3 regions of the Enterobacter sp. Taxon_2 genome follow, and region 2 is predicted to be linked to each of the others. Evidence: predicted binding sites of a transcription regulator. Region 2 holds the regulator's gene; each other region holds the start of a gene.
The links. The regulator PhoB, encoded in region 2, activates phosphate uptake and scavenging genes when phosphate is short. The targets are predictions, from matches to a motif close to CTGTCATAAAACTGNCNNAT.
Positions count from the first base shown of each region.

Region 1: pstS (phosphate ABC transporter substrate-binding protein PstS) is a predicted target of PhoB. The motif match lies at 8,306-8,325, and genes of this name have one in related genera.
Region 3: uvrB (excinuclease ABC subunit UvrB) is a predicted target of PhoB. The motif match lies at 1,200-1,219, and genes of this name have one in related genera.

Region 1 covers NZ_CM178024.1:4,819,123-4,829,810, forward strand. Annotated here, with positions in the region: gene atpH (F0F1 ATP synthase subunit delta) at 1-205, shown strand, start outside; gene atpA (F0F1 ATP synthase subunit alpha) at 218-1,759, shown strand; gene atpG (F0F1 ATP synthase subunit gamma) at 1,811-2,674, shown strand; gene atpD (F0F1 ATP synthase subunit beta) at 2,706-4,088, shown strand; gene AC4IC4_RS22900 (F0F1 ATP synthase subunit epsilon) at 4,109-4,528, shown strand; gene glmU (bifunctional UDP-N-acetylglucosamine diphosphorylase/glucosamine-1-phosphate N-acetyltransferase GlmU) at 4,667-6,037, shown strand; gene glmS (glutamine--fructose-6-phosphate transaminase (isomerizing)) at 6,262-8,091, shown strand; gene pstS (phosphate ABC transporter substrate-binding protein PstS) at 8,413-9,453, shown strand; gene pstC (phosphate ABC transporter permease PstC) at 9,582-10,541, shown strand; gene pstA (phosphate ABC transporter permease PstA) at 10,541-10,688, shown strand, end outside.
Region 2 covers NZ_CM178024.1:973,953-984,640, reverse strand. Annotated here, with positions in the region: gene malZ (maltodextrin glucosidase) at 1-12, opposite strand, end outside; gene proY (proline-specific permease ProY) at 176-1,549, opposite strand; gene brnQ (branched-chain amino acid transporter carrier protein BrnQ) at 1,631-2,950, opposite strand; gene phoR (phosphate regulon sensor histidine kinase PhoR) at 3,360-4,655, opposite strand; gene phoB (phosphate response regulator transcription factor PhoB) at 4,677-5,366, opposite strand; gene sbcD (exonuclease subunit SbcD) at 5,554-6,759, shown strand; gene sbcC (exonuclease subunit SbcC) at 6,756-9,887, shown strand; gene mak (fructokinase) at 10,035-10,688, opposite strand, start outside.
Region 3 covers NZ_CM178024.1:1,373,363-1,384,050, forward strand. Annotated here, with positions in the region: gene AC4IC4_RS06430 (ABC transporter ATP-binding protein) at 1-698, opposite strand, end outside; gene bioD (dethiobiotin synthase) at 1-13, shown strand, start outside; gene uvrB (excinuclease ABC subunit UvrB) at 1,451-3,466, shown strand; gene yvcK (uridine diphosphate-N-acetylglucosamine-binding protein YvcK) at 3,560-4,468, opposite strand; molybdenum cofactor riboswitch at 4,694-4,827, shown strand; gene moaA (GTP 3',8-cyclase MoaA) at 4,815-5,804, shown strand; gene moaB (molybdenum cofactor biosynthesis protein B) at 5,829-6,341, shown strand; gene moaC (cyclic pyranopterin monophosphate synthase MoaC) at 6,345-6,830, shown strand; gene moaD (molybdopterin synthase sulfur carrier subunit) at 6,823-7,068, shown strand; gene moaE (molybdopterin synthase catalytic subunit MoaE) at 7,070-7,522, shown strand; gene AC4IC4_RS06470 (Bax inhibitor-1/YccA family protein) at 7,587-8,294, shown strand; gene AC4IC4_RS06475 (lysylphosphatidylglycerol synthase domain-containing protein) at 8,384-9,346, opposite strand; gene clsB (cardiolipin synthase ClsB) at 9,346-10,584, opposite strand; gene AC4IC4_RS06485 (endonuclease/exonuclease/phosphatase family protein) at 10,581-10,688, opposite strand, start outside.

The DNA.
Region 1 (10,688 bases), 1.0 Mb from region 2:
AGTGACTTCTGCGACTGAACTGAGTAACGAACAGCTTGCGAAAATCACCGCCGCGATGGAAAAACGTCTGTCACGCAAAGTTAAGCTGAATTGCAAAATCGATAAGTCTGTAATGGCAGGCGTAATCATCCGCTCGGGTGATATGGTCATTGATGGCAGCGTACGCGGCCGTCTTGAACGCCTTGCAGACGTCTTGCAGTCTTAAGGGGACTGGAGCATGCAACTGAATTCCACCGAAATCAGCGAACTGATCAAGCAGCGCATTGCTCAGTTCAGTGTTGTGAGTGAAGCTCACAACGAAGGTACTATTGTTTCTGTAAGTGACGGTGTTATCCGCATCCACGGCCTGGCCGATTGTATGCAGGGTGAAATGATTTCCCTGCCGGGTAACCGTTACGCTATCGCACTGAACCTGGAGCGCGACTCCGTTGGTGCAGTTGTGATGGGTCCATACGCTGACCTCGCCGAAGGCATGAAGGTTAAGTGTACTGGCCGTATTCTGGAAGTACCGGTTGGCCGTGGCCTGCTGGGTCGCGTTGTTAACACCCTGGGTGCGCCAATCGACGGTAAAGGTCCGGTTGAGCACGATGGCTTCTCCCCAATCGAAGTTATCGCACCAGGCGTTATCGACCGTCAGTCCGTAGATCAGCCTGTTCAGACAGGTTATAAGTCCGTTGATGCCATGATTCCAATCGGTCGTGGTCAGCGTGAACTGATCATCGGTGACCGTCAGACCGGTAAAACCGCGATGGCTATCGACGCCATCATCAACCAGCGTGACTCCGGCATCAAATGCGTGTACGTGGCCATCGGCCAGAAAGCGTCCACCATTTCTAACGTGGTTCGTAAACTGGAAGAGCACGGCGCACTGTCTAACACCATCGTTGTGGTAGCAACTGCGTCTGAATCTGCTGCACTGCAATACCTGGCGCCATACGCCGGTTGCGCAATGGGCGAATACTTCCGTGACCGCGGTGAAGATGCACTGATCGTATACGATGACCTGTCTAAACAGGCTGTTGCTTATCGTCAGGTTTCCCTGCTGCTCCGTCGTCCACCTGGACGTGAAGCGTTCCCTGGCGACGTATTCTACCTCCACTCTCGTCTGCTGGAGCGTGCTTCCCGCGTTAACGCGGAATACGTCGAGAACTTCACCAAAGGTGAAGTGAAGGGTAAAACGGGCTCTCTGACCGCTCTGCCGATCATTGAAACCCAGGCGGGTGACGTTTCTGCGTTCGTTCCGACCAACGTAATCTCCATTACCGATGGTCAGATCTTCCTGGAAACCAACCTGTTTAACTCCGGTATTCGTCCGGCGGTTAACCCGGGTATCTCCGTATCCCGTGTTGGTGGTGCTGCTCAGACCAAGATCATCAAGAAACTGTCCGGTGGTATCCGTACCGCGCTGGCACAGTATCGTGAACTGGCTGCGTTCTCTCAGTTCGCATCCGATCTGGACGAAGCAACCCGTAAACAGCTGAGCCATGGTCAGAAAGTGACCGAGCTGCTGAAGCAGAAACAGTACGCACCAATGTCTGTTGCTCAGCAGGGCCTGGTACTGTTCGCGGCTGAACGCGGTTACCTCGAAGATGTGGAACTGGCGAAAATCGGTAGCTTCGAAGCCGCTCTGCTGGCTTACGTCGACCGTGATCACGCTCCGCTGATGCAAGAGATCAACCAGACCGGTGGCTATAACGACGAAATCGAAGGCAAGCTGAAAGCTATCCTCGATTCCTTCAAAGCAACCCAATCCTGGTAATCGTCCGGCGGCTTGTCTCAGGACAAGCCGCCTGGCATTGAGGAGAAGCTCATGGCCGGCGCAAAAGAGATACGTAGTAAGATCGCAAGCGTCCAGAACACGCAAAAGATCACTAAAGCGATGGAGATGGTCGCCGCTTCCAAAATGCGTAAATCGCAGGATCGCATGGCGGCCAGCCGTCCTTATGCAGAAACCATGCGCAAAGTGATTGGTCACCTTGCAAACGGTAATCTGGAATATAAGCACCCTTACCTGGAAGAACGCGACGTTAAGCGCGTGGGCTACCTGGTGGTGTCGACCGACCGTGGTCTGTGTGGCGGCTTGAACATTAACCTGTTCAAAAAACTGCTGGCGGATATGAAAGCATGGTCTGAAAAAGGCGTTCAGTGCGATATCGCAATGATCGGCTCTAAAGGCGTCTCTTTCTTTAACTCCGTTGGTGGCAACATTGTCGCTCAGGTGACCGGTATGGGTGATAACCCGTCCCTGTCCGAACTGATCGGCCCGGTTAAAGTGATGTTGCAGGCTTATGATGAAGGCCGTCTGGACAGACTGTACGTTGTCAGCAACAAATTCATTAACACCATGTCTCAGGTTCCAACGCTCACGCAGATGCTGCCGTTACCGGCATCAGAAGATGGCGAGCTGAAGCAAAAAACCTGGGATTACCTGTATGAACCCGATCCGAAACCGCTGCTGGATACCCTGCTGCGTCGTTACGTTGAATCTCAGGTTTATCAGGGCGTTGTAGAAAACCTGGCCAGCGAGCAGGCCGCACGAATGGTGGCGATGAAAGCCGCGACCGATAATGGCGGCAGCCTGATTAAAGAGCTGCAGTTGGTTTACAACAAAGCTCGTCAGGCCAGCATTACTCAGGAACTCACCGAGATCGTCTCGGGGGCCGCCGCGGTTTAACCAGGTTTACGAATTACGTAGAGGATTCAAGATGGCTACTGGAAAGATTGTCCAGGTAATCGGCGCCGTGGTGGACGTCGAGTTCCCTCAGGACGCCGTACCACGCGTGTACGACGCGCTTGAGGTACAGAATGGTAACGAGAGCCTGGTGCTGGAAGTTCAGCAGCAGCTCGGCGGCGGTATCGTGCGTACCATCGCGATGGGTTCTTCCGACGGTCTGCGTCGTGGTCTGGAAGTAAAAGACCTTGAGCACCCGATCGAAGTCCCGGTAGGTAAAGCAACACTGGGTCGTATCATGAACGTATTGGGTCAGCCAATCGACATGAAAGGCGACATCGGTGAAGAAGAGCGTTGGGCTATCCACCGTGCGGCACCTTCCTACGAAGAGCTGTCCAGCTCTCAGGAACTGCTGGAAACCGGTATCAAAGTTATCGACCTGATGTGTCCGTTCGCGAAGGGCGGTAAAGTCGGTCTGTTCGGTGGTGCGGGTGTAGGTAAAACCGTAAACATGATGGAGCTGATCCGTAACATCGCGATCGAGCACTCCGGTTACTCTGTGTTTGCGGGCGTAGGTGAACGTACTCGTGAGGGTAACGACTTCTACCACGAAATGACCGACTCCAACGTTCTGGACAAAGTATCCCTGGTTTACGGCCAGATGAACGAGCCACCTGGAAACCGTCTGCGCGTTGCGCTGACCGGTCTGACTATGGCTGAGAAATTCCGTGACGAAGGCCGTGACGTTCTGCTGTTCGTTGATAACATCTATCGTTACACCCTGGCCGGTACGGAAGTATCTGCACTGCTGGGTCGTATGCCTTCAGCGGTAGGTTATCAGCCTACGCTGGCGGAAGAGATGGGTGTTCTTCAGGAACGTATCACCTCTACCAAAACCGGTTCTATCACCTCCGTTCAGGCGGTATACGTACCTGCGGATGACTTGACTGACCCATCACCAGCCACCACCTTTGCGCACTTAGATGCAACCGTGGTACTGAGCCGTCAGATCGCGTCTCTGGGTATCTACCCGGCCGTTGACCCGCTGGACTCCACCAGCCGTCAGCTGGATCCACTGGTTGTTGGTCAGGAACACTACGACACCGCGCGTGGCGTACAGTCCCTGCTGCAGCGTTACCAGGAACTGAAAGACATCATCGCCATCCTGGGTATGGATGAACTGTCTGAAGAAGACAAACTGGTGGTAGCACGTGCGCGTAAGATCCAGCGCTTCCTGTCCCAGCCATTCTTCGTTGCGGAAGTATTCACCGGTTCTCCGGGTAAATACGTTTCCCTGAAAGACACCATCCGTGGCTTTAAAGGCATCATGGAAGGCGAATACGATCACCTGCCGGAGCAGGCGTTCTACATGGTTGGTTCCATCGACGAAGCCGTGGAAAAAGCCAAAAAACTTTAACGCCTTAATCGGAGGGTGATATGGCAATGACTTACCACCTGGACGTCGTCAGCGCAGAGCAACAAATGTTCTCTGGTCTGGTCGAGAAAATCCAGGTAACGGGTAGTGAAGGTGAACTGGGTATCTTCCCGGGTCACGCACCGCTGCTCACCGCCATTAAGCCTGGTATGATCCGCATCGTTAAACAGTTCGGTCACGAAGAGTTTATCTATCTGTCCGGCGGCATTCTTGAAGTGCAGCCAGGCAGTGTGACCGTTCTGGCCGATACCGCTATCCGTGGCCAGGATCTCGACGAAGCGCGAGCCCTGGAATCGAAGCGTAAGGCTGAAGAGCACATTAGTAGCTCTCATGGTGACGTGGATTACGCTCAGGCGTCTGCGGAGCTGGCCAAAGCGATCGCGAAACTGCGCGTTATCGAGTTGACCAAAAAAGCGATGTAACACCGGCTTGAAAAGCACAAAAGCCAGTCTGGATACCAGGCTGGCTTTTTTTTTCGGCCTTAATTCATGATGAAAAAGATGTAGAATTTTAAGCATCAAACGTTTTTACTTCTCACTCAAACTACCGTCAGGATGCGTATGTCAAACAGTGCGATGAGCGTGGTGATCCTTGCCGCAGGCAAAGGGACCCGCATGTATTCCGATCTGCCTAAGGTGCTCCACACGCTTGCAGGAAAGCCAATGGTGCAGCATGTCATTGATGCAGCGAATGAACTGGGTGCGAGTCAGGTCCACCTGGTCTACGGCCACGGCGGCGATCTGCTTAAAAAGACGCTGAGCGATGACAAGCTCAACTGGGTGCTTCAGGCCGAACAGTTGGGTACAGGCCATGCGATGCAGCAGGCAGCGCCTTTCTTTGCGGATGACGAAGACATTTTGATGCTCTACGGCGATGCCCCGCTGATCTCCGTTGAAACACTGACTCGCCTGCGTGCAGCCAAACCGCAGGGCGGCATCGGTTTGTTGACCGTCGTGCTGGACGATCCGAGCGGTTATGGCCGCATCACCCGTGAAAACGGTAACGTCACGGGTATTGTTGAGCATAAAGATGCCAGCGACGAACAGCGCCGGATTCAGGAGATCAACACCGGTATCCTGATTGCCAATGGCGCGGATATGAAGCGCTGGCTGTCCAAACTCAACAACAACAACGCGCAGGGTGAATACTACATCACCGACATCATTGCGATGGCGTACCACGAAGGGCGTGAAATTGCCGCCGTTCATCCGGCGCGCATCAGCGAAACGGACGGTGTGAACAACCGCCTGCAGCTTTCTCGTCTTGAGCGTATTTATCAGTCCGAGCAGGCTGAAAAACTGCTGCTGGCGGGCGTGATGCTGCGCGATCCGGCGCGTTTCGATCTGCGTGGTTCGTTATCTCACGGGCGTGACGTTGAGATTGATACTAACGTTATCCTCGAGGGTAACGTGACGCTGGGCAACCGCGTCAAAATTGGCACCGGCTGCGTGATTAAAAACAGCGTCATCGGTGACGACTGCGAAATCAGCCCGTACAGCGTGGTGGAAGATGCCCGTCTGGATGCCGCCTGTACCATCGGCCCGTTTGCGCGTCTGCGCCCGGGCGCTGAGCTGCTGGAAGGCGCTCACGTGGGTAACTTCGTGGAAATGAAAAAAGCGCGTCTGGGTAAAGGCTCAAAAGCCGGTCATCTGACCTATCTTGGCGACGCGGAAATTGGCAATAACGTGAATATTGGTGCAGGGACGATTACCTGTAACTATGACGGCGCGAATAAGTTTAAAACCATCATCGGTGATGACGTGTTCGTTGGCTCCGATACGCAGCTGGTGGCGCCTGTTACCGTGGGTAACGGGGTGACCATTGCCGCCGGAACAACCGTCACGCGCGATGTGGCCGAGAACGCGCTGGTGTTAAGCCGCGTTCCGCAGGTCAGCAAGCAGGGCTGGAAACGCCCGGTGAAGAAAAAGTAACAACAAGGCGGGTGGCGCTACGCTTACCCGCCCTACGATTGAGTAGGCCTGATAAGGCGTAGCCGTCATCAGGCAAACCCGGGTGAGGAGATAAATATATATTTCCCCCCACAAGCAGTACCCATAAAAATAACCCCACTCTCTACAAGGCTCGGGGCGCCCGGAAGGGCAAAAACAGGTCAGCGACAACGCAGGCATAATGCCTAAATTCGGAATCTAAAATTATGTGTGGAATTGTTGGCGCAGTTGCGCAGCGTGATATTGCTGAAATCCTTCTCGAAGGTTTACGTCGTCTGGAATACCGTGGTTACGACTCAGCCGGTCTGGCTGTCGTCGATGCAGAAGGCCATATGACCCGTCTGCGTCGTCTCGGTAAAGTGCAGATGCTGGCCCAGGCCGCGGAAGAACATCCGCTGCACGGTGGTACCGGTATTGCGCACACCCGCTGGGCGACGCACGGTGAACCGTCTGAAGGTAACGCGCACCCGCATGTGTCTGAACACATCGTGGTCGTGCACAACGGCATTATCGAAAACCACGAACCGCTGCGCGAAGAACTGAAAGCGCGCGGCTATACCTTCGTCTCTGAAACTGACACCGAAGTGATTGCTCACCTGGTGCACTGGGAGCTGGAGCAGGGCGGCACACTGCGTGATGCGGTGCTGCGTGCTATCCCTCAGCTGCGCGGTGCGTACGGTACGGTGATCATGGATTCCCGCGACCCGTCCACGCTGCTGGCCGCGCGTTCCGGTAGCCCGATGGTTATCGGTCTGGGCATGGGCGAAAACTTCATCGCTTCTGACCAGCTGGCGCTCCTGCCGGTTACCCGTCGCTTTATCTTCCTCGAAGAGGGTGATATCGCGGAAGTGACTCGCCGCAGCGTGACCGTGTTCGATACCAAAGGCGAGCAGGTGAAACGTCAGGAGATCGAATCGAATCTGCAGTACGACGCGGGCGATAAAGGCGCTTACCGTCACTACATGCAGAAAGAGATTTACGAGCAGCCAAACGCCATCAAAAACACCCTGACCGGGCGCATCAGCCACGGTGAAGTGGATCTGAGCGAGCTGGGCGCAAACGCGAACGAACTGCTCAGCAAGGTTGAGCACATTCAGATCGTGGCCTGCGGCACCTCCTACAACTCCGGTATGGTTTCTCGCTACTGGTTTGAATCCCTGGCGGGCGTGCCGTGCGATGTGGAAATCGCGTCTGAATTCCGCTATCGCAAATCTGCGGTGCGTCGTAACAGCCTGATGATCACCCTTTCCCAGTCTGGCGAAACGGCGGACACGCTGGCCGCGCTGCGTCTCTCTAAAGAGCTGGGTTACCTGGGCTCGCTGGCCATCTGTAACGTTCCTGGCTCTTCCCTGGTGCGTGAATCCGATCTGGCGCTGATGACCAAAGCAGGCACCGAAATCGGCGTTGCCTCCACCAAAGCGTTTACCACTCAGCTGACCGTTCTGCTGATGCTGGTGGCGAAGCTGGCGCGTCTGAAAGGCGAAGATGCTTCCGTTGAGCACGACATCGTTCACGGCCTGCAGGCGCTGCCGAGCCGCATTGAGCAGATGCTGTCTCAGGACAAACGCATTGAAGCGCTGGCGGAAGACTTCTCTGATAAACATCACGCCCTGTTCCTGGGTCGTGGCGATCAGTATCCGATTGCGCTGGAAGGCGCGCTGAAGCTGAAAGAGATCTCCTACATTCACGCTGAAGCCTATGCGGCAGGCGAGCTGAAACACGGCCCGCTGGCGCTGATTGACGCGGATATGCCGGTCATCGTTGTGGCACCAAACAACGAACTGCTGGAAAAACTGAAATCTAACATCGAAGAAGTCCGCGCCCGCGGTGGTGTCCTGTACGTCTTCGCCGACAAAGATGCCGGTTTTGTCAGCAATGACAACATGCACATCATCGAGATGCCGCATGTGGAAGAGGTGATTGCACCCATCTTCTATACCGTTCCGCTGCAGCTGCTGGCCTATCACGTTGCGCTGATCAAAGGCACCGACGTTGACCAGCCGCGTAACCTGGCGAAATCGGTTACCGTAGAATAATCCCTTCAGGCTCCACCTTCGGGTGGAGCTTTTTTATCCTGCCTGGTTTGTTTTTCATCAATCCTTTCTCATTTTTAATAATGACAATTTGTCATCTTCAGCTACTTTTTTCAGTGTCACATAAAGAAAATATTTCTGAAAACGTCTTGTCATAAATGTGGCTAACACATTGAAAAATAAATTTTCTTTTGCTGTTTTTTAAGTGAAATTTCCATTGTCATAAAACTGTCATAATTCGTACATTTATCTGTCACCTGTTTGTCCTATTTTGCTCATCGTAGCCACTAAACAACGATTTACGAAAATCTTGCAGGAGACATTATGAAAGTTATGCGTACCACTGTCGCAACTGTTGTCGCCGCGACCTTATCTCTGAGCGCGTTCTCTGTATTTGCAGAAGCAAGCCTGACTGGCGCTGGTGCAACCTTCCCTGCGCCGGTGTATGCCAAATGGGCGGATACCTACCAGAAAGAAACCGGTAACAAGGTTAACTATCAGGGTATCGGCTCCTCCGGTGGCGTTAAACAAATTACCGCGAACACGGTTGATTTCGGCGCGTCTGACGCTCCGCTGTCTGATGACAAACTGGCTCAGGAAGGCCTGTTCCAGTTCCCGACCGTGATCGGTGGCGTGGTCCTGGCCATCAACCTGCCGGGCGTGAAGTCGGGCGAGCTGGTGCTGGACGGTAAAACTCTGGGTGACATCTACCTGGGCAAAATCAAAAAATGGGATGACGAAGCGATCGCTAAACTCAACCCAGGCCTGAAGCTGCCTTCTCAGAACATCGCCGTGGTTCGCCGCGCGGATGGTTCCGGTACCTCTTTCGTGTTCACCAGCTACCTGGCAAAAGTGAACGAAGAGTGGAAATCTAAAGTCGGCTCCGGCTCTACCGTTAACTGGCCAACCGGTCTGGGCGGTAAAGGTAACGACGGTATCGCCGCGTTCGTACAGCGTCTGCCTGGCTCCATCGGCTACGTAGAGTATGCGTACGCGAAGCAGAACAACCTGTCCTACACCAAACTGGTTTCAGCCGACGGCAAACCGGTTAGCCCAACCGAAGAGAACTTTGCTAACGCAGCGAAAGGCGCTGACTGGAGCAAATCGTTCGCGCAGGATCTGACTAACCAGAAAGGCGAAGGTGCATGGCCAATCACCTCTACCACCTTCATCCTGGTTCACAAAGAGCAGAAGAAACCTGAGCAGGGCACCGAAGTGCTGAAGTTCTTCGACTGGGCATACAAAAACGGCGGCAAACAGGCTAACGCTCTGGATTACGCCACCCTGCCGGACAACGTGGTTGAGCAGATTCGCGCTGCATGGAAAACCAACGTGAAAGACAGCAGCGGTAAAGCGCTGTACTAACAGGATATATTTAACGAAGATGGCGGGTGGCGCTGCGCTTACCCGCCCTACGGTTTAAGCTGTAGGCCCGGTAAGCGTTAGCGCCACCGGGCATATTCGTAAAAACGTCTCAAACAGAAGAGTAATTTATGGCTGCAACCAAGCCTGCATTTAACCCTCCGGGTAAAAAAGGTGACATGATTTTCAGCGCGCTGGTTAAACTGGCTGCGCTGATTGTGCTATTGCTGCTGGGCGGCATTATCGTGTCTCTGATTTTCTCCTCATGGCCGAGCATCCAGAAATTCGGTTTCTCCTTCCTGTGGACCAAAGAGTGGGACGCGCCGAACGACATCTACGGTGCCCTGGTGCCGATTTACGGCACGCTGATGACCTCGTTCATCGCCCTTCTGATTGCGGTTCCGGTAAGCTTTGGTATTGCCCTGTTCCTGACGGAGCTGGCGCCGGGCTGGCTGCGGCGCCCGCTGGGTATTGCCATCGAACTGCTGGCGGCCATTCCAAGTATCGTCTACGGCATGTGGGGTCTGTTCATCTTTGCACCGCTGTTCGCCACATACTTCCAGGAACCGGTCGGTAACGTTCTTTCTGCCATTCCGTTTGTGGGGGCCCTGTTCTCTGGCCCGGCTTTCGGTATTGGCATTCTGGCGGCAGGTGTGATCCTCGCCATCATGATTATTCCGTACATTGCGGCGGTTATGCGCGATGTCTTCGAACAAACGCCGGTGATGATGAAAGAGTCGGCCTACGGTATCGGCTGCACCACCTGGGAAGTGATCTGGCGCATCGTCCTTCCGTTCACCAAAAATGGGGTGATCGGGGGCGTGATGCTGGGCTTAGGTCGTGCGCTGGGTGAAACCATGGCGGTTACCTTTATCATCGGTAACACCTACCAGCTCGACAGCGCGTCGCTCTACATGCCGGGTAACAGTATTACCTCGGCGCTGGCGAATGAATTTGCGGAAGCGGAATCGGGGCTGCACGTGGCGGCGCTGATGGAGCTGGGTCTGATTCTGTTCGTTATCACCTTCATTGTTCTGGCGATTTCCAAGCTGATGATTATGCGCCTCGCTAAAAATGAGGGGGCACGCTAATGGCTACTCTCGAAATGCAAGCTACCGCTGAACTGGCGGAATCTCGCCGTAAAATGCAGGCCAGACGCCGCATGAAAAACCGCATTGCCCTGACGCTCTCTATGGCGACGATGGCATTCGGCCTGTTCTGGCTGGTCTGGATCCTCT
Region 2 (10,688 bases):
GGCGTTTAACATCACGAATCCCCTTTGATGAAATTGACGTCACCTTGCCACAGGGTGGTTAAGGATAGCTCACCATGATGGGATTTATTGGGGGAGGAGGACGGGGGAGGAGTTTTTTTCGGGGGTAAAAGGGAGTGTAGGCCGGGTAAGCGCAGCGCCACCCGGCATTTTTACCTTACTGCGCTTCTGCCAGCTGACGGTCGCGGCGGCATTTAAACACCCAGCCCACCAGCAGCAGGACGATCCACGCGCAGCCCACGTACAGGGAAATGCGGGTATCCGGATGGTAGCCAATCAGGGCAATGATAAACACCAGGAAGATCAGCCCGACGACGGTCGTCGCAACGCCGCCCGGTACTTTGAACTTCAGCGCTTTCGCCTCATCCGGCGACAGGCGACGGCGGAAGGCAATCTGCGACAGCAGGATCATGATCCACACCCACACCGTCGCGAAGGTCGCCAGCGATGCAATCACCAGGAAGACGTTCTCCGGCATGATGTAGTTCAGGTAAACCGAGAACAGCAGCGCCACGGTCATCACCACAACGGTCACCCACGGCGTGCCGCGGCGTGAGGTTTTGGCGAACACCTTCGGCGCACTGCCCTGCTCCGCCATGCCGTGCAGCATACGGCCCACGCCAAAGACGTCACTGTTGATCGCGGAGAGCGACGCGGTCAGCACCACAAAGTTCAGAATGCTGGCGGCAAACGCAATCCCCATGTGCTGGAAGGTCAGAACAAACGGGCTACCGTTGGTACCCACCTGGTTCCACGGGTAAATGGACATGATCACAAACAGGGTGCCCACATAGAACACCAGAATACGCATTGGCACCGAGTTGATGGCGCGCGGAATAGACTTCTCCGGGTCTTTCGCTTCCCCGGCGGTAATACCGATAATCTCGATACCGCCGTAGGCGAACATGACCATCTGGAGCGACATGACCATGCCGAGCCAGCCGTTGCTGAAGAAGCCGCCGTTGCTCCAGAGGTTATGGATGCCGGTCGGCTGCCCGCCGTTGCCGATTCCCCAGATGATGATGCCAAAACCGGCCACAATCATGATGATGATGGTGGCGACCTTGAAGAAGGAGAACCAGAACTCCAGCTCGCCGAACACCTTCACGCTCATCAGGTTGACGGCGCAAATGATCAGCACCACGCTCAGCACCCATATCCAGTGCGGCACCGCCGGGAACCAGACGCCCATATAGATGCCAAACGCCGTCACGTCGGCAATCGCCACGATCAGGATTTCAAAGCAGTAGGTCCAGCCGGTGATAAACCCGGCCAGCGGGCCGAGGTTTTCCTGCGCGTAGCGGGAGAATGAGCTGGCAGACGGGTTGTGAACCGACATTTCGCCGAGGGCGCGCATGATGATATACGCCGCCACGCCGCCGATGATGTACGCCAGCAGCACGCTGGGACCGGCCATTTTGATGGCATCTGCCGAGCCATAAAAAAGACCGGTGCCGATAGCAGAGCCCAGCGCCATAAAGCGGATGTGGCGCGTGCTCAATCCACGTTTAAGTTTGTTAGTGCTTTCCATTTAAATCTTGCCATTCAACACGAAAAAAACAAAAAACCACGGGGCCTTAAGCCCCGTGGTTAAACAGTTTGTTGCCGTTGATTAATGGGCGTTCGATGCGACCTGACGCCCTGCAGCACGGTCCCAGATAATGGCCAGAACCAGTGCAACAACGGTAGGCATCAGCCAGGCCAGACCCTGCTCGGACAGCGGCAGACGCTGTGTCCATGCCGGCAGTATGTGCGCGAAAGCTGATGCTTTAATCCCGTCAAGGATACCAAAAATCAGGCTGATAAACATGGCTGGCGCAATAATTCGTGAAGAGTTGTTCCACCACGGGCGAGTAAAGCTCAACACCACCAGCACGATGCACGGCGGATAAATCGCCGTCAGCACCGGAATAGAGACCTGAATCAGGTGACTCAGACCGAGGTTTGACACCGCCATAGAGAAGATGCCGAGGATAAACACCAGGGTGCGGTAAGAGAGCGGCAGATACTGTGCAAAGAACTCTGCGCAGGCGCAGGTCAGGCCAACCGCGGTGACCAGACAGGCCAGGAAGATGAGCGCCGCCAGCAGCATACTGCCCGCACCGCCGAAGGTGTGCTGAACGTAGGCGTGCAGGATAGCCGCACCGTTGGCGTTCTGATCGACCAGCATGGCGCTGTCGGAGCCCAGACGGAACAGCGCCAGATACAGCAGCGTCAGACCCACACCGGCCATCAGGCCAGCCCAGATGGTATAGCGGGTCAGCAGGCGCGCTTCGGTCACACCGCGGGAACGCGCGGCGTTAACGATAACGATACCAAACACCATGGCACCCAGCGTATCCATCGTCAGGTAGCCGTTCACAAAGCCGTTAGAGAACGCGGCGTTTTTATAGGCGTCCATCGCATCGCTAATCGGGCCCGCTGGCCAGACCATGGCCGCTACCGCCAGAACAATCAGCGCCACAATTTTCAGCGGAGCCAGGAAGTTACCCACGGTATCCAGCAGTTTGCCCGGATAGAGGGAAACCAGAATCACGATCGCGAAATAGATCAGGCTGTAGATAAACAGCGGCATCGCGCCGTCACCGGTCAGGGGAGCAATACCCACTTCGAAGGACACGGTGGCCGTACGCGGGGTCGCAAACAGCGGGCCCACGGCCAGATAGCAGACGGTTGCCAGCAGAACGCCCGCCACTTTACCAATCGGGGTGCTAAGGCTATCCACACCGCCACCGACTTTCGCCAGCGCGACGACGGTGAGAACCGGCAGACCCACGGCAGTAATCAGGAAACCAAACGCGGCGGTCCAGACGTGTTCACCCGCCTGTAGGCCAACCATTGGAGGGAAAATGATGTTGCCTGCGCCAACGAACAGCGCAAATGTCATAAAGCCCAGCGCGATGATGTCACGCGATTTTAAGTGATGGGTCATAAAACCTTACTGCCTGTGGATGTGGTGTTGAAAACATTGAGATTTTCGATATCCCTGACGGGACGATACAGCCGAAAATTTGCTCAATTTCAGCGGGAAATGCTCCCGTCCTGGCGTGGAGAAGAATAGTTTTTCGATTTACCACGCAAATACAGTCGGTCTGACAGTATCTGGGGCGCAATTTAAACGCTTATAACGTTTAAAGGCAAGGTGGGATCGCAAAACCAGAACAATATGCCAGCATGAAAATACACATTAGAATAATACGCTGTTTATAAGAAAAACCCATGGCTAATCATGCGAACAAAAAACAGACAGCCGTATAAAATTCATCCGCGTTTCGCTTGACTGCAAAGCAAACGGGCCAGCGATGGCTGACCCGTGGAAAGGTAAAATGACACGCCTGCCGTCAGGCGATCTTTTTGGCAATTAATCGTTCCGGAATAACGAAACTGAAACGGGTTCCTTTACCCAGCGTACTCTGAATATCGAGACGGCTTTCGTGGTGATTCACCGCGTGTTTCACAATTGCCAGCCCCAGGCCGCTTCCGCCCGTCTGCCGGGATCGCGCTTTATCCACACGGTAAAAGCGCTCGGTCAGACGCGGAATATGCTCCGGCGCGATCCCCGGCCCATTGTCTTCCACGCTAAACTCCGCCCCCGTTGGGGCATGGTGCCAGCGCACCACTATATTTGTCCCCTCAGGCGTATGATTCACCGCGTTATACACCAGGTTGGAAATGGCGCTGCGCAGCTCATCTTCGCTGCCCAGCACCTTCAGCGTGTTGTCGACGTCAAAGGTCAGGTGGTGCTTTTTGTGGCTTAACGTCTGCGCTTCACGCTCCACGACCCGCAGCATCATCGGGACATCAATGGTGTCATTCAGCGCCAGCGTTGGCGCCGCTTCAATCTTCGAGAGCGTCAGCAGCTGCTTCACCAGCCCTTCCATCCGGTGCGTTTGCTCGCGCATGGTGTGCAGCGCTTTTTCACGCGGCGCGCCTTCCAGCGTTTGCTCCTGCATCATCTCCAGGTAGCCCTGCAGCACGGTCAACGGGGTTCGCAGTTCGTGACTGACGTTGGCGAAGAAGTTGCGACGCGCCCCTTCCAGCTGGTGCATCTGGGTGACATCGCGCGCCACCATCAGCCACTGCTTATCGCTGTAGGGCATCACGCGGATCTCCAGATGGCGACCATTATTGAGCTTCAGATTGTGCGGACGGGTAAAATCACGCTTTTTCAGGTACAGCGTAAACTCGGGATAGCGCAGAAGGTTGAGGATATTTTGACCGTTGTCATCCGGCCAGCGCAGGCCCAGCAGCTGTTGCGCCAGGCCGTTACACCAGAAGATCGTCCCTTCTTCGGTTGTCAGAATCACGGCATCCGGCAGCGACTCTGCACCGCTGCGGAAACGCTTAATCAGGCTTCCCAGCTCGCGGCGACGCTTTTTATTACGCATCTGCATCTGATGCAGACCGTACAGCAGCGGCTCCCAGCTGCCGCTTCCCGGCGGCGGCGTCATACTTCGGTCAACCCACAGCCACCAGGAGAGGCGCAGCAGGTTCCAGAAATGCCAGATCAGCAGCCCGGTGACCGACGCCAGCAGAAACCACGGCAGGTGTCCAAGAAAGGCCCCCAGAAGGAAGGCCGGAATACAGCATAAGATCAGTTCAAAGACGAGCCTTTTCCATGACAGACGTTCCAGCACGCGTCACACTCCTGTCATTGTTCAGAAACGGGTAGAAAAACGATAACCCGTGCCGCGGACCGTCTGCACCATGCGATCGTGGCCGCTCAGTTCCAGTGCTTTTCGCAGGCGGCGAATATGTACGTCAACCGTCCGGTCTTCGACATACACGTTAGTTCCCCAGACGTTATTCAGCAACTGCTCGCGGCTGTATACGCGTTCCGGGTGGGTCATAAAGAAGTGCAGGAGTTTAAATTCGGTAGGCCCCATGTCGAGGGGATTTTCACCGGTCATCACGCGGTGTGAGGTGGGATCAAGGCTCAGCCCCTGCATCTCAATCACCTCTTCCACCGCCATCGGCGAAATACGGCGCATCACGGCTTTAATGCGGGCGACCAGCTCTTTTGGGGAGAACGGTTTGGTAATGTAATCGTCCGCACCGGTCTCAAGACCGCGCACGCGATCCTCTTCTTCTCCGCGCGCCGTGAGCATCACAACCGGGATGTCGCGGGTCAGCGCTTCACGCTTCAGGTGTTTGATAAACTGCAGTCCGGAGCCGCCAGGCAACATCCAGTCCAGCAGAATCAGATCGGGCCAGGGTTCATTCAGCTGGTTCACTGCGCTGTCATAATCTTCCGCTTCAACCGGCTGGAAACCGTTTTGCTCGAGCACGAAGCACACCATTTCACGAATTGGAGCTTCATCTTCTACGACCAGAATACGTCTCGCCATACTTTGCCCTGTCTTATCTTATTTAAGTTACAAGTTTGTAATTCGGCGCCATTATGCGTCAGATTTATGACAGATTTATGAAAAACAGTACCACGATAACGGGCAAACCGTTGTTTTATTACAGCGGTTATTTTCCCTTCTCTGAACGTTTATAATCCTGCTTTCTCTTTTTTGCCACGGATCAGCTATGCGCATACTTCACACCTCGGACTGGCATCTGGGTCAAAATTTTTACAGCAAAAGCCGTGCGGCTGAACATGAAGCGTTCCTGAACTGGCTGCTGGAAACGGCCCGGACGCACGAGGTGGACGCGATTATTGTGGCGGGTGACATCTTTGATACCGGCTCGCCCCCCAGCTATGCGCGTGAGCTGTATAACCGCTTCGTGGTGAATCTGCAGCAAACCGGCTGTCACCTGGTGATTGTCGCCGGCAACCATGATTCCGTCGCCACGCTCAATGAATCCCGCGATATCCTGGCATTTCTCAATACCACCGTGGTCGCCAGCGCCGGGCACGCCCCACAGATCCTGAATAAACGCGACGGGTCGCCGGGGGCTGTGCTGTGTCCGATACCGTTTTTACGTCCGCGGGACATCGTGCAAAGCCAGGCGGGGCTGTCGGGTGCAGAAAAGCAGCAGCATCTCTTACAGGCCATCACAGACTATTACCACCAGCAGCACACCGAAGCCTGTGCCCTGCGGGGTGACCAGCCTATTCCGGTGATTGCGACCGGGCATCTCACCACCGTCGGGGCCAGTAAAAGTGACGCCGTGCGTGACATCTATATCGGCACGCTGGATGCCTTTCCGGCGCAGAACTTCCCGCCAGCCGACTACATTGCGCTCGGGCATATCCACCGCGCGCAGGTTATTGGCGGCAGCGAGCACATCCGCTACTGCGGCTCCCCCATTTCGCTCAGCTTTGACGAAACGGGCAAAGCCAAATCGGTGCATCTGGTGAGCTTTAGCGAGGGAAAACTCCGCGCCGTCGAGACGCTGGAAGTACCGGTCACCCAGCCGCTGGCGGTGCTGAAAGGCGATCTCGATGCCATCACCGCCCAGCTGGAACAATGGCGCGGTGTCGAACAAGATCCCCCCGTCTGGCTGGATATCGAAATCACCACCGATGACTACCTGCACGATATGCAGCGCAAAATTCAGGCGCTGACGGAGGATTTGCCCGTCGAAGTCTTACTGGTCCGCCGCAGCCGCGAGCAGCGCGAGAAAATTCTGTTAAGCGCTCAACGTGAAACGCTCAGTGAACTGCGGGTTGAAGAGGTGTTTGAACGCAGGCTCTCGCAGGAAGAGATTGACGACGCGAAGCGCGCAAGACTCAGCGAACTGTTCAGCCATACCCTGCATGCGCTCAATGATGAGGAAGAAAACGCATGAAAATTTTGAGCCTGCGCCTGAAAAATCTCAACTCACTCAAGGGCGAGTGGAAAATTGACTTTACCGCGGAGCCGTTTGCCAGCAACGGGCTGTTTGCCATCACCGGCGCGACCGGGGCAGGAAAAACTACCCTGCTCGACGCCATCTGTCTGGCGCTTTATCACGAAACGCCGCGACTGCAGAAGGTCTCTCAGGCGCAAAACGATCTGATGACCCGCGACACCGCCGAATGCCTGGCAGAAGTGGAGTTCGAGGTAAAAGGCACCGCCTATCGCGCCTTCTGGAGCCAGAACCGGGCGCGCAACCAGCCGGACGGGAACCTGCAGGCGCCGCGCGTGGAGCTGGCGCGCTGTGAAGATGGCAAAATCCTGGCCGACAAAGTGTCGGATAAGCTGGAGCAAACCGCCGCGCTTACCGGGCTGGACTACGGGCGCTTTACCCGCTCGATGCTGCTCTCACAGGGGCAGTTTGCCGCCTTCCTTAATGCCAAACCGAGCGATCGTGCCGAGCTGCTGGAAGAGCTGACCGGCACCGAGATCTACGGCCAGATTTCCGCCATGGTGTTTGAAAAACATAAAGCCGCCCGCAGCGTGCTTGAAAAGTGCGAGGCGCAGGCGGCGGGCGTCGTGCTATTGAGCGAAGAACAGCAGCAGCAGTTACAGCAAAGTTTGCAGGCACTTACTGACGAAGAGAAAACCCTGCTGGTTCAGCAGCAAAGCCAGCAGAAAGATTTTCAGTGGCTTACGCGTCATGATGAGCTCGTGCGCGAGCAACAGCGCGTCACCGCGATGCAGCAGCAGGCGCAACAGGCGCTGACGAACGCTGCGCCAGAGCTGGCAAAGCTCCAGCTTGCTCTGCCCGCCGCCCAGCTTCGACCGCTCTGGGAACATCAGCAGGAGCAAACCGCGCGTCTGGCACAGACACAGCAGCGAATTATCGAAGTAAATACTCGCTTACAAGCCAGAACCGCGCTGCGCTCACGTATCCGCAATACCGCCCTGCGTAACCACGAGCAGCTTCAGACCGAACTGACGGCGCTGGCGCAGTGGCTGGCGGAGCACGAGCGCTATCGGCTGCTGGGCCAGGAGATTGCCGGCTGGCGCGCCCAGTTCTCGCAGCTTAACCGCGATAAAACGCAGTTAGCCTCGCTTGCTGCGCGGATGAGTGAATTACGCAACAGGCTGGCTGAGATGCCGGAAAATGCGCTGACCCTGACGGCGGATGAGGTCAGTACGGCCATGGAGCAGCAGTCCCGGTCACGCACGCTGCGCCAGCGGCTAACGTCGCTGCATGCCCGCTATCAGCCGCTGCAAAAGCGCCTGCGCCAGAGCGGTGAAAGCGTGCAGAAGGCCCAGGCCGAACAAAATAAACTCAATGAAACGCTGACGCTGCGCCGCCAGCAGTACAAAGAGAAACACCAGCACTATCTGGACCTGAAGGCCCTGTGCGAACGCGAAGCGACGATTAAAGACCTGGAAAGCTATCGTGCCCGGCTTGAGGCCGGCAAACCCTGTCCGCTGTGCGGCTCCAGCGAGCATCCCGCCGTTGAGCAATACCAGTCGCTTGAGCTGACGGATAACCAGCGCCGCCGTGATGCCCTGGAAAAAGAGGTCGCCGCGCTTAAAGAGGAAGGCCTGCTGGTGCTGGGGCAAGTTAATGCCCTGACTCAGCAGATCCAGCGCGAGACAGACGAAGTTCAGACGCTCTCTCAGGAAGAGCAAGCACTCACTAAAGAGTGGATAGAGGCCTGTGCTTCCCTGAATATAGCGTTGAATATTCAGGAAGATATCACGCCATGGTTGAACGAACAGGAACAGTACGAGCGCCAGCTTTATCAGCTCAGCCAGCGTCTGACCCTGCAAAACCAGTTGAACGAGCAGGAAGCGCAGGAGCGACAGTATCAGCAGCAGCTGACTACCGCGCGCCAGGCGCTGGAACACGCCCTGCTCTCGCTATCACTCAACGTACCTGAAGACGGAAATGAAGCCGCCTGGCTGCACGCCCGCGAAGCGGAATTCTCGCAGTGGCAGGAGAAGCAAACGCAGCACGGCGTGCTTCAGGAACGCATAAACGCCCTGAAGCCGCTGCTCGACGCGCTTCCGGCAACGAACAGCGCAGACGCCGAACCGGTTATTCCTGATAACTGGCGCGACATCCACGACGAGTGCGTGTCGCTACAGAGCCAGCTGACCGCGCAACAACAGCAGGAGACGCTGGAGCAAGAGCGTCTGCAGCAGTCGCAGACGCAGTTCACCGCGGCGCTCTCGGCAAGCTGCTTTGCCGATCGGGACGCGTTCCTTGCCGCGCTGTTGGATGACGACGCTATTCGCCACCTCGAACAGCTGAAACAGTCGCTGGAAAGCCAGATACAGCAGGCCGCGGCCCTTTCCGGCCAGGCTAACCAGCAGCTGCAGGCTCATCTGGCGCTGCGGCCGGAAGGGCTCGACGCCGATGCACCTGCGCTGCAAAGCCAGCTGCAGCAGTTGGCGCAGCGGCTGCGCGAGAACACCACGCATCAGGGCGAGATCCGCCAGCAGCTTAAGCAGGACAGCGATAACCGTCAGCACCAGTTGGCGTTGATGCAGCAAATTGAAGAGACCGCGCGCCAGGCGGACGACTGGGGGTACCTGAACGCGCTGATCGGCTCCAGCACCGGCGACAAGTTCCGTAAGTTCGCCCAGGGGCTGACGCTGGACAATCTTGTCTGGCTCGCAAACCAGCAGCTTAACCGTCTGCACGGGCGTTATCTGCTGCAGCGTAAGGCCAGTGACGCGCTGGAGCTAGAAGTGGTCGATACCTGGCAGGCGGATGCGGTTCGCGATACCCGTACGCTCTCGGGCGGCGAAAGCTTCCTGGTCAGCCTGGCGCTGGCGCTGGCCCTTTCCGATCTGGTGAGTCATAAGACGCGGATCGATTCTCTGTTCCTGGATGAAGGGTTCGGCACGCTCGACAGTGAGACGCTGGATACCGCGCTGGATGCGCTCGACGCGCTGAACGCCACCGGGAAAACCATCGGCGTGATCAGCCACGTAGAGGCGATGAAAGAGCGTATTCCGGTGCAGATCAAGGTGAAAAAGATCAACGGCCTGGGGTATAGCAGGCTGGATAAGGTGTTTGCGGTGGAATGAATGGGGTGATCGTACGGTCTGATGCCCTCACCCTAACCCTCTCCCACAGGGAGAGGGTACAAACACCAAAAACAGCAACTTGAGTTGCTGTTTTGCTTTTACCTTGCCTCACCCTGGCCCTCTCCCATAGGGAGAGGGAATAAACGTTTATTCTGGCCATAACCACGCCGCGCCGCGCACGCCGCTGGAGTCCCCGTGCAGCGCTTTGCGGATCGGGGTTTCGCATTCACCGCCGAAGACCCACTGTTTCACCAGGTTCGGCACCGTGGCGTACAGCCGATCGACGTTGCTCATGCCGCCACCCAGCACTATCACGTCAGGATCGAGAATATTCACCACGTGGGCCAGCGATTTCGCCAGCCGCATTTCGTAGCGGCTAAGCGCCAGTTCGGCGACAGGATCCTGTTCTTCGACCAGACGCATGATTTCGTTGCCCTTGAGCGGCTGGCCGCTCAGACGGTGGTAGTCGGTCGCAAACCCGGTGCCGGAGATAAACGTCTCGATACAGCCTTGTTTTCCGCAGTAGCACGGAACTTCAGCGCGGTATTTAAGCTCGTCTTCATCCATCCACGGTAGCGGGTTGTGTCCCCACTCGCCCGCCGTGCCGTTGCCGCCGATATGGGCGCGCCCCCCGAACGCCACCCCCGCGCCGCAGCCGGTGCCGATAATAACGGCAAACACGGTCTGGGCACCCGCTGCCGCGCCGTCGATGGCCTCAGAGACCGCCAGGCAGTTGGCGTCGTTGGCCAGACGCACGTCCCGGTTCAGACGCGCGCTTAAATCTTTATCAAACGGCTGGCC
Region 3 (10,688 bases), 400 kb from region 2:
CAGTGCGCGATAAGCTCGTCATCCAGTTCGTTAACGTGGCCCTGCGCCACGTTACGCCCGCGATAGAGCATACAGAAACGGTCCGCCACCCGGCGGATAAACGACAGCTGCTGCTCCGCTAACAGCACCGTCATACCTAACTCCCGGTTTAAGCGCACCAGCAGCTGCCCCAGCTTCTGGGCGAAGCTGTGTCCTGCGCCGTGCAGGGGCTCATCGAGGATCAGCAGGTGAGGACGGTTCACCAGCGCATTAGCCAGCGCCAGCTGGTACTGGTCGTCCGGAGAGAGCGTGTTGGCGCGGGTCTGTCGCAATGCGTAGAGCGCCGGAAACAGGTCGTAAACGTCATTTTTCGCTTCCGGGTTGGGTTTCCCCATCGCCCGCATGGCGATATGCAGGTTTTCCTCGATCGTTAGCTGGGAGAAGATCCGCCTGTCCTGCGGGACATAGCCTATCTCCGTTCCTGAACGCTGTTCTGGCGGCAGGTTAAGCAAATCGCGCGGCGGCGCGCCTGCCTCATGCCAGATGATGCTACCACTTTCGACGGGCACTCTCCCGGCGATGCAATTCATCAGGGTGGTTTTTCCCATTCCCGGCAGGCCAACGACGCCTGTACACATCCCTTGCGGAAAATCCAAATTCACGTTCCATAGCGTATGTTGGCTTCCGTAAAACTGATTCACAGCACGCAGACTCAACATCTTTCTCTCCTTAAAAATGTGTGTAGGTGAGGCTCGGGTTTGAATCTGCAAAACCCCTGCCAGAAACCGAAAAGCGTTTAAAAAACCGGCTTTTTTAGGAATAAGTCACCGGAGAGGGGGTGAGAAAAAAAGGGATTGCACATCGACGGTGCTGGCGGTGTTGAGTTGTGGTGCAGAACCCGAAATGCTGAAAATGTGAGCAAGATCGCATCGGTTGGTTATGAATGACGCAACTGTTAATCAGCAAAAAATAGCTATAAAAATTTTTTACCGCCGTCTCGTGGGAAAATCCGGGAATTTGCCGAGCGCCAGTCTGCATGGGCTGGAAGCAGTTATCCACTATTCCTGTGGATAACCATGTGCATTAGAGTTAGAAAACACGCGATAAGCGAGAGAAGACGCGGCTTACGCCCAAATTGACGCGAAACGCGGCTTTAGAAAATATCGTTTATTATTTAATTGCTTAGATAAAAGCAATTCCCGTCATGAAAGTGTCACCCGTTGCCACAAAACTATCATTACCTGGCTTGACAAATGTTAAAAAAGAAAAAGTTCTGGGGATAACCTGACCTGACTGGTGTTTTATATTGTCACAGTCCAAATTTTGGTCGCTATCGCGCTAATCATTCAGGCGCTACTCTAAATATCCTGACATGCTACTGGTTTTTCATCCAGTGTTTTTTACTGGCATTCCTGGCAACAAGGAGTAAAATTACTCACCTGCCGCTTATAACGTCATCAGGTTGTCGCCCATGAGTAAACCGTTCAAATTGAATTCTGCTTTCCGTCCATCTGGCGATCAGCCTGAGGCGATCCGTCGTCTGGAAGAAGGGCTGGAAGATGGGCTGGCGCACCAGACGCTGCTGGGGGTAACCGGCTCGGGTAAAACGTTCACCATCGCCAACGTGATTGCGGATCTCCAGCGCCCCACGATGGTGCTGGCACCCAATAAAACCCTGGCCGCACAGCTTTACGGCGAGATGAAAGAGTTCTTCCCGGAAAACGCCGTGGAGTATTTCGTCTCCTACTACGATTACTACCAGCCTGAAGCTTATGTACCGAGCTCTGACACCTTCATTGAGAAAGATGCCTCGGTGAACGAACACATCGAGCAGATGCGTCTGTCGGCCACTAAGGCGCTTCTGGAGCGTCGCGATGTGGTCGTTGTCGCATCGGTTTCCGCGATCTACGGCCTGGGCGATCCGGATCTTTATCTCAAGATGATGCTGCACCTGACGCAGGGGATGATCATCGACCAGCGCGCCATCGTCCGTCGTCTGGCTGAGCTGCAGTATGCCCGTAACGATCAGGCGTTCCAGCGCGGCACCTTCCGCGTACGCGGTGAGGTGATCGACATCTTCCCGGCGGAATCGGACGATATGGCACTGCGCGTCGAGCTGTTCGACGAAGAGGTTGAACGCCTGTCGCTCTTCGACCCGCTGACCGGACACGTTGAGTCGGTGATCCAGCGCTTCACCATCTACCCGAAAACGCACTACGTGACGCCGCGCGAGCGTATCGTGCAGGCGATGGAAGAGATCAAAGTGGAGCTGGCCGAGCGCCGTAAGGTGCTGCTGGCGAACAATAAGCTGCTGGAAGAGCAGCGCCTGAGCCAGCGCACCCAGTTTGACCTTGAGATGATGAACGAGCTGGGCTACTGCTCCGGCATCGAAAACTACTCCCGCTTCCTCTCCGGGCGCGGGCCGGGCGAGCCGCCGCCGACGCTGTTTGACTACCTTCCGGCTGACGGTTTGCTGGTGATCGACGAATCCCACGTTACGATCCCGCAGATCGGCGGGATGTACCGCGGTGACCGCGCGCGTAAAGAGACGCTGGTGGAGTACGGATTCCGCCTGCCGTCGGCGCTGGATAACCGTCCGATGAAGTTTGAAGAGTTTGAGGCGCTCGCGCCACAAACCATCTACGTCTCGGCCACGCCGGGCAACTACGAGCTGGAAAAATCGGGCGATGAGGTGGTTGACCAGGTGGTGCGTCCGACCGGACTGTTGGATCCGGTTATCGAGGTGCGTCCGGTGGCCACCCAGGTGGACGACCTGCTTTCGGAAATTCGCGCGCGTTCCGCCATCAACGAGCGCGTGCTGGTGACCACGCTCACCAAGCGTATGGCGGAAGACCTGACCGAGTATCTCGAAGAGCACGGTGAGAAGGTGCGTTATCTGCACTCGGATATCGATACCGTGGAGCGCATGGAGATTATCCGCGACCTGCGTCTGGGCGAGTTTGACGTGCTGGTAGGGATTAACCTGCTGCGAGAAGGTCTCGATATGCCGGAGGTCTCGCTGGTGGCGATTCTCGATGCGGACAAAGAGGGCTTCCTGCGTTCTGAACGCTCCCTGATCCAGACCATCGGTCGTGCGGCGCGTAACGTCAACGGTAAAGCGATTCTGTACGGTGACAAAATTACCCCGTCGATGGCGAAAGCGATTGGTGAAACGGAGCGCCGCCGCGAGAAACAGCAGCGCTACAACGAAGAACACGGCATTACGCCGCAGGGTCTGAACAAGAAGGTGGTGGATATTCTGGCGCTGGGTCAGAACATTGCCAAAACCAAAGCGAAAGGCCGCGGCAAGGCGCGTTCAGTGGTGGAAGAAGATACCGTCGTGCTGACGCCGAAAGCGCTGCAGCAGAAAATCCACGAGCTGGAAGGTCAGATGATGCAGCACGCGCAGAACCTGGAGTTCGAAGAGGCGGCGCAGATCCGCGACCAGCTTCATCAGCTGCGGGATCTGTTTATCGCGGCATCGTGAGACGGTTTTGCCCGGTGGCGCTGCGCTTACCGGGCCTACGGGGTTAGCGTCTTTTGTAGCCCCGGTAAGCGCAGCGCCACCGGGGGGTTTTTGCTAACCCAGCGCCTGAATCGCCTTCTCCAGCGCCTCGCGCAGCAGATGGCGGTCGTGGCGATACTTGATGTCTGAGGCCTCCAGCGGCTCCTGCACCACCAGACGATTGCCAATCCCTGACACATCCACTTTTGGTCCCACGACTACGCCGTCAATGATTTTCTTGCCGACGTAATGCTCCATTAATTCAAGCTTGTCCGCCAGCGACAGGCTCGCCGCCGCCGGGCTCAGTTCACGTCCCAGATTACCGATGTAAACCATCGGCGCCGGGGTGCGGCGCAGCGCCTGCGCCAGCTCTTTCACCAGCAGAATGGGCATCAGGCTGGTATAAAAACTGCCTGGACCGATCAGGATAAGATCCGCTTCCCCGATTGCCTCTACCGCTTCACGCGTGGCGGGCACGCTCGGATAGGTCATCAACTCCGTTGGCGGCAGAAGGAGCTGGTCAATATTCACCTCGCCGTAAACTTCATGCCCTTCGGCGTCGATGGCCATCAAGTCAACCGGTTGTTCAGACATGGGGATCAGGAATGCGTCCACTTTGAGCAGATTACGGATTAAGTTGATGGCTTCGAGAGGCCGTACGCTCAGGTGATCCAGCGCCTTTAACATCAGATTTCCGAGGTTATGCCCGGAAAGTTCGCCATTACCGCCAAAACGGTACTCAAACATCGCCGACGCGACGCTCGGCTCGGTAATTAACTGATTCAGGCAGTTGCGCATATCTCCCCAGGCAATGCCGCCTTCGGCACGACGAATGCGCCCGGTTGAGCCGCCGTTATCGGTGGTGGTCACTATCCCTGTCAGCCTTGAGCCCAGTGACGACAAAGAGGACATAACCCGGCCTAAGCCGTGTCCTCCGCCAAGAGCGACCACTCGGTCAAGATCCGCAAAAGTGCGATTGCGCATACGTATTCCTTATCACGTTCGATCGCGTAACAGTAACCTAACTACCCCTAAAAGACGATGCCTCACCCGATGCAAAATGACGTATATCAATGTGAAAATGCGGTTTTTAGGTATTCTGTAGCGAAAATGGACGAATGACTCGCTATATACTTAATTATATAGCGAAAAGCGATAATGGCGCCGTCAGAATTTCCGCGCTACTATCGCCCTAACCACGTTTTCTAAATTGAAAACATACACTCTAGCCCTTGTGCCTGTGTCGAAAGATATGGCGCTCTGGCCGTGGCGAATTTGCCACCAGGGTACAGAAAGAAATGACTGTGCCTCCCGATCTGGAAAGGTGTACATGGCTTCACAACTTACTGATGCTTTCGCGCGTAAGTTTTATTACTTACGTCTGTCGATTACCGATGTGTGCAACTTCCGTTGCACCTACTGCCTGCCCGATGGCTACAAACCGGGCAGCGTCACCAATAACGGCTTTCTCTCCGTGGACGAAGTGCGCCGCGTCACGCGCGCCTTCTCTGAGCTCGGCACCGAAAAAGTGCGTCTGACCGGCGGCGAACCCTCGCTGCGCCGCGATTTCCCCGACATCATTGCCGCCGTACATGAAAACGAACGTATCCGCCAGATTGCGGTGACCACCAACGGTTACCGCATGGTGCGCGACGTGGCGACCTGGCGCGATGCGGGCTTAACCGCCATCAACGTCAGCGTAGATAGTCTGGACGCCCGCCAGTTCCACGCCATTACCGGCCAGGATAAATTCCAGCAGGTCATGGACGGTATCGATGCAGCATTTGCGGCCGGCTTCGAAAAAGTCAAAGTCAACACGGTGCTGATGCGTGATGTAAACCATCACCAGCTCGATACCTTCCTGGCGTGGATCAAATCCCGTCCCATTCAGCTGCGTTTTATTGAGCTGATGGAAACCGGCGAGGGCAGCGAGCTGTTCCGCCGCCATCACATCTCCGGCATGGTGCTGCGCGACGCGCTGCTAAAACGCGGCTGGATCCACCAGATCCGCCAGCGCAGCGACGGCCCGGCGCAGGTCTTCTGCCATCCTGATTACGAAGGCGAGATCGGGCTTATCATGCCTTACGAGAAAGATTTCTGCGCCAGCTGCAACCGCCTGCGCGTCTCCTCCGTGGGCAAGCTCCATCTTTGCCTGTTTGGTGACGGCGGCGTAGACCTTCGCGATCTGCTGGAAGACGATGCGCAGCAGGACGCGCTTGAAGCACGCATTTCTGAAGCGCTGACGCATAAAAAACAGACCCACTTCCTGCATCAGGGCAATACCGGCATTACTCAGAACCTGTCCTACATCGGCGGGTAATCAGGCTTAAGAAGGAAACAGAAAATGAGTCAGGTCAGCGCAGAATTTATCCCGACACGCATTGCTATCCTTACCGTTTCCGACCGTCGTGGCGAAGAGGATGATACCTCCGGCCACTGGCTGCGCGAGGCGGCCCATGACGCGGGGCATCGCATCGTCGATAAAGCGATCGTGAAGGAGAACCGCTACGCCATTCGCGCGCAGGTCTCGCAGTGGATCGCCAGCGATGAGGTGCAGGTGGTGTTGATTACCGGCGGCACCGGTTTTACCCCAGGCGACCAGGCGCCCGAAGCGCTGATCCCGCTGTTTGACCGTGAAGTGGAAGGCTTCGGCGAAGTGTTCCGCATGCTCTCCTTTGAAGAGATTGGTACCTCCACGCTGCAGTCGCGCGCCGTGGCGGGTGTGGCGAACAAAACCCTGATTTTCGCCATGCCGGGCTCGACCAAAGCCTGCCGCACCGCGTGGGAAAACATCATCGCCCCGCAGCTGGATGCCCGTACCCGTCCGTGTAATTTCCATCCCCATTTAAAGAAATAAGCTATGTCACAACTGACCCACATTAACGCCGCCGGTGAAGCGCATATGGTGGATGTTTCCGCCAAAGCCGAAACGGTGCGCGAGGCGCGCGCGGAAGCGTTCGTCACCATGTTGCCAGAGACGCTGGCGATGATTATCGACGGCAGCCATCACAAGGGTGATGTCTTTGCCACCGCGCGCATCGCGGGGATTCAGGCCGCCAAGCGCACCTGGGATCTCATCCCGCTGTGCCATCCGCTGATGCTGAGCAAGGTGGAGGTGAACCTGCAGGCCCAGCCGGAGCACAATCGGGTGCGGATTGAATCGCTGTGCCGCTTAACCGGCAAAACCGGCGTGGAGATGGAGGCGCTGACGGCGGCCTCCGTTGCCGCGCTGACCATCTACGACATGTGCAAAGCGGTGCAGAAAGATATGGTGATTGGCCCGGTTCGCCTGCTGGCAAAAAGCGGCGGAAAATCCGGTGATTTTAAGGTGGATAGCCATGATTAAGGTGCTCTTTTTTGCGCAGGTGCGCGAGCTGGTGAATACCGACAGCCTGACGCTGGATGCGTCTTTTGAAAACGTTGCTGCCCTGCGCGCGCATCTGGCGGCACAAAGCGACCGCTGGGCGCTGGCGCTGGACGAAGGCAAGCTGCTGGCCGCCGTTAACCAGACGCTGGTGGAATTCACCCACCCGCTGGCCGAAGGGGATGAAGTGGCTTTCTTCCCGCCGGTAACGGGGGGGTAAGATGGCTGAAACCCGCATTCTGGTGAGCCCCGGGCGTTTTAACGTGGGGACCGAATACAGCTGGCTGGCGGAACGCGATGAAGACGGCGCGGTCGTGACCTTTACTGGCAAGGTGCGCAACCACAACCTCGGCGACAGCGTGAAGGCCCTGACGCTGGAGCATTATCCCGGCATGACGGAGAAGTCGCTGGCGGAGATTGTGGACGAGGCGCGGGGCCGCTGGCCGCTCGGCCGCATCACGGTAATTCACCGCATCGGCGAGATGTGGCCCGGCGAGGAGATTGTCTTCGTCGGGGTGACCAGCGCGCACCGCGGCAGCGCGTTTGCGGCAGGGGAGTTCATTATGGATTACCTCAAAACCAGAGCGCCGTTCTGGAAGCGCGAAGCCACGCCGGAAGGTGACCGCTGGGTAGAATCTCGCGACAGCGATAAACAAGCCGCCAGCCGTTGGTAGTCGGTTTACGTGGATGTGTTAATCTTAACGTGTGTGTCTACTTAATCTTAATCAGGAGTGAATCATGGACCGATTTCCGCGTTCCGATTCAATAGTACAGCAGACCCGTAGCGGCCTGCAGACGTATATGGCTCAGGTGTACGGCTGGATGACGGTTGGCCTGCTGCTTACCGCGTTTATCGCGTGGTATGCGGCGAACACGCCTGAACTGATGATGTTTATCTTCTCCAGTAAGATCACCTTCTTTGGGCTGATTATCGCGCAGCTGGCGCTGGTGTTTGTGCTTTCCGGTCTGGTGCAAAAGCTGAGTGCCGGCATGGCAACGACCCTGTTTATGCTCTATTCGGCACTAACGGGGCTGACGCTTTCCAGCATCTTTATCGTTTACACCTACTCATCCATTGCCAGCACCTTCGTGGTCACCGGCGGGATGTTCGGTGCGATGAGCCTGTACGGTTACACCACGAAGCGCGATCTGAGCGGCTTCGGCAGTATGCTGTTTATGGGGCTGATCGGGATTGTGCTGGCGTCGCTGGTGAACCTGTGGCTGAAGAGCGAAGCGCTGATGTGGGCCGTGACCTACATCGGGGTGGTGATCTTCGTTGGATTGACGGCGTATGACACCCAGAAGCTGAAAAACATCGGCGAGCAGATTGACGTGCGCGACAGTTCAAACCTGCGCAAATATTCGATCCTGGGCGCGCTGACGCTGTATCTGGACTTCATCAACCTGTTCCTGATGCTGCTGCGTATTTTCGGCAACCGTCGTTAAGGTTGCTTTGCCGGGTGGCGGCTTCGCCTTACCCGGCCTACGAAGCGCGAACCGTAGGTCGGGTAAGGCGAAGCCGCCACCCGACTTATTCACTTCGCCAACATCCTCTCATTCTTCGCGCGCAGCTTTTTCGCCCGACTTTCCAGCACCAGATAGCAGATCGTTGCCAGCGCCAGCGGCAGGAAGTAATACAGCAAGCGGTACGCCAGCAGGGCGGCGATAATCGTTCCCTGAGAAACATGCTCCCCGGCCAGCAGGGCAATAAACACCGCCTCCAGCACGCCGATCCCCGCCGGAATATGCACAATCACGCCCGCAATACTGCTCACCAGCAGCACGCCCAGCACGAAGAAGTAGTTTACGTCCTCGCCAATCAGCAGCCAGATGATGGCTCCCATCGCCATCCAGTTAGCGCTGGAAACCGCCATCTGCAGCACCGCAAACTTCCACGAGGGCAGGACCAGCTTTTGCCCTTTAATGGTCATATGTCGGCGTCTGGCAAAGGCGCAGGCCCATAGATAAACGGCGATAATCAGCAGCAGTACGATGCCCAGAATGCGCAGCGTTGCCTCGTCGATATACCAGTGCGCGGGGAGCTGCACCACGCCGATGGTGAATATCACCCCGCCGAGCAGAATATAGCCCAGCCAGTTAGTGGTGATGCTTAACGAGAAAATGCGCGTGATGGTTCCGCCCGGCAGGCCAAGGCGCGAATAAAGGCGATAGCGCATGCCAATGCCGCCGACCCAGGTACTCAGCGTCAGGTTAAAGGCGTAGCAGATAAATGACACCAGCATTACCTGACGTTTGGCCAGCTTGTGGCCGCAGTAAGCGCGGCCCAGCAGGTCATAGCAGCCGTACATCAGGTAGCTCACGATAACCAGCCCCACAGCGCCCAGCAGCACCATCCGGTTATAGTTGCGGATGACCTTCCACACCTCTTCCCAGTCAACTTTCTGTGCGTAGACCACCAGCAGAACCGCGACCGCAATAAAAAACAACCAGGTCAGGATCTTTTTTGCCAGCCGCCAGCGTGGATGCGATTTCGACATCAGGGTTTGCCTCCATCTTCCGCTTCTATGCGGTCCTGGGTTTCCATTTCGGGTTGTACCGGCGGGTCCACCTGCGCCAGCTTCGGCGTATGCGCCGGCAGCCAGCCGACCATCGCCGGGAAATGCCGCAGAAAGTGGAACACCACCACGCTGATGCCCAGGTTCCACCAGGTGCGTTTGGGAACCATGGACTCATCCACGCGCACGCAGTCGTTAACGATCAACGCCTGCAGGTTATCCCGCAGGGTCTGATTAAACTGGCGATCGTGGATGATCAGGTTGGCTTCAAGGTTGAGCGATAAGCTCAGCGGATCAAGGTTGCTGGAGCCCACGGTGGCCCAGTGATCGTCCATCAGCGCGACTTTGCCGTGCAGCGGTCGGCGGCGATATTCGTAGATCTGGACGCCGCCCTTCACCAGATAGTTATACAGCAGCCGCGCCCCGACTTTAACGATCGGCATGTCCGGCTCGCCCTGCACAATCAGCTTCACGCGCACGCCGCGTCGGGCGGCATTGCGCATGGCATGCAGCAGACGATAGCCCGGGAAAAAGTAGGCGTTAGCGATGATCACTTCACGCTTCGCGTTGGCCAGCATCTTGAGATAATGACGTTCAATATCGTCCCGGTGCTCGCCGTTGTCGCGCCAGACGAAAAGGGCCTGCGCTTCGCCGGGCTTCCGGTTCTCTTCCGGGCGATGACGGCGTTTCCACCAGCGGCGAACGGCCTCTTTCCCCGGCAGGTTCTCCAGCTCAAACAGCAAGATGTCCTGTACCACCGGGCCTTCAATGCGAATCGCGTAATCCTGCTTCGCTTCCGGGCCGTAGTCGGACATATGCTCAGCGGAGTAGTTAATGCCGCCGACAAACGCCACCGTCTCATCCACCACCACAATTTTGCGATGCATCCGGCGGAAAAGGTTGGTACGCATACCGAACAGGCGAGGGCCGGGATCGTAGTAGCGGAACACCACCCCCGCGGCGGTCAACTCATTCACAAACGTATCGCTGAGATCCGGCGAGCCGTAGCCATCCAGCAGCACTTCAATTTTCACCCCGCGCTGGGCGGCGCGCAGCAGCACGCTGTGCAGCTGCTTGCCAACGTTGTCTTCGAACCAGATAAAGGTTTCGAGGATCACCTTCTGCTGAGCGTGATCAATCGCCTTAAACACGGCCGGGTAATACTCGTCCCCGTTGACCAGCAGCGTGATCCGGTTGCCCTCCTGCCAGGAACATTTCATAGGTGGATCTCCGCGCTGAGCGGGGCATGGTCGGAAAGATGCCGCCAGTTGAGGAGCGCCAGGGCGGTCGGGCTGCTGGCATGGGCATTTTTTACGTAGATGCG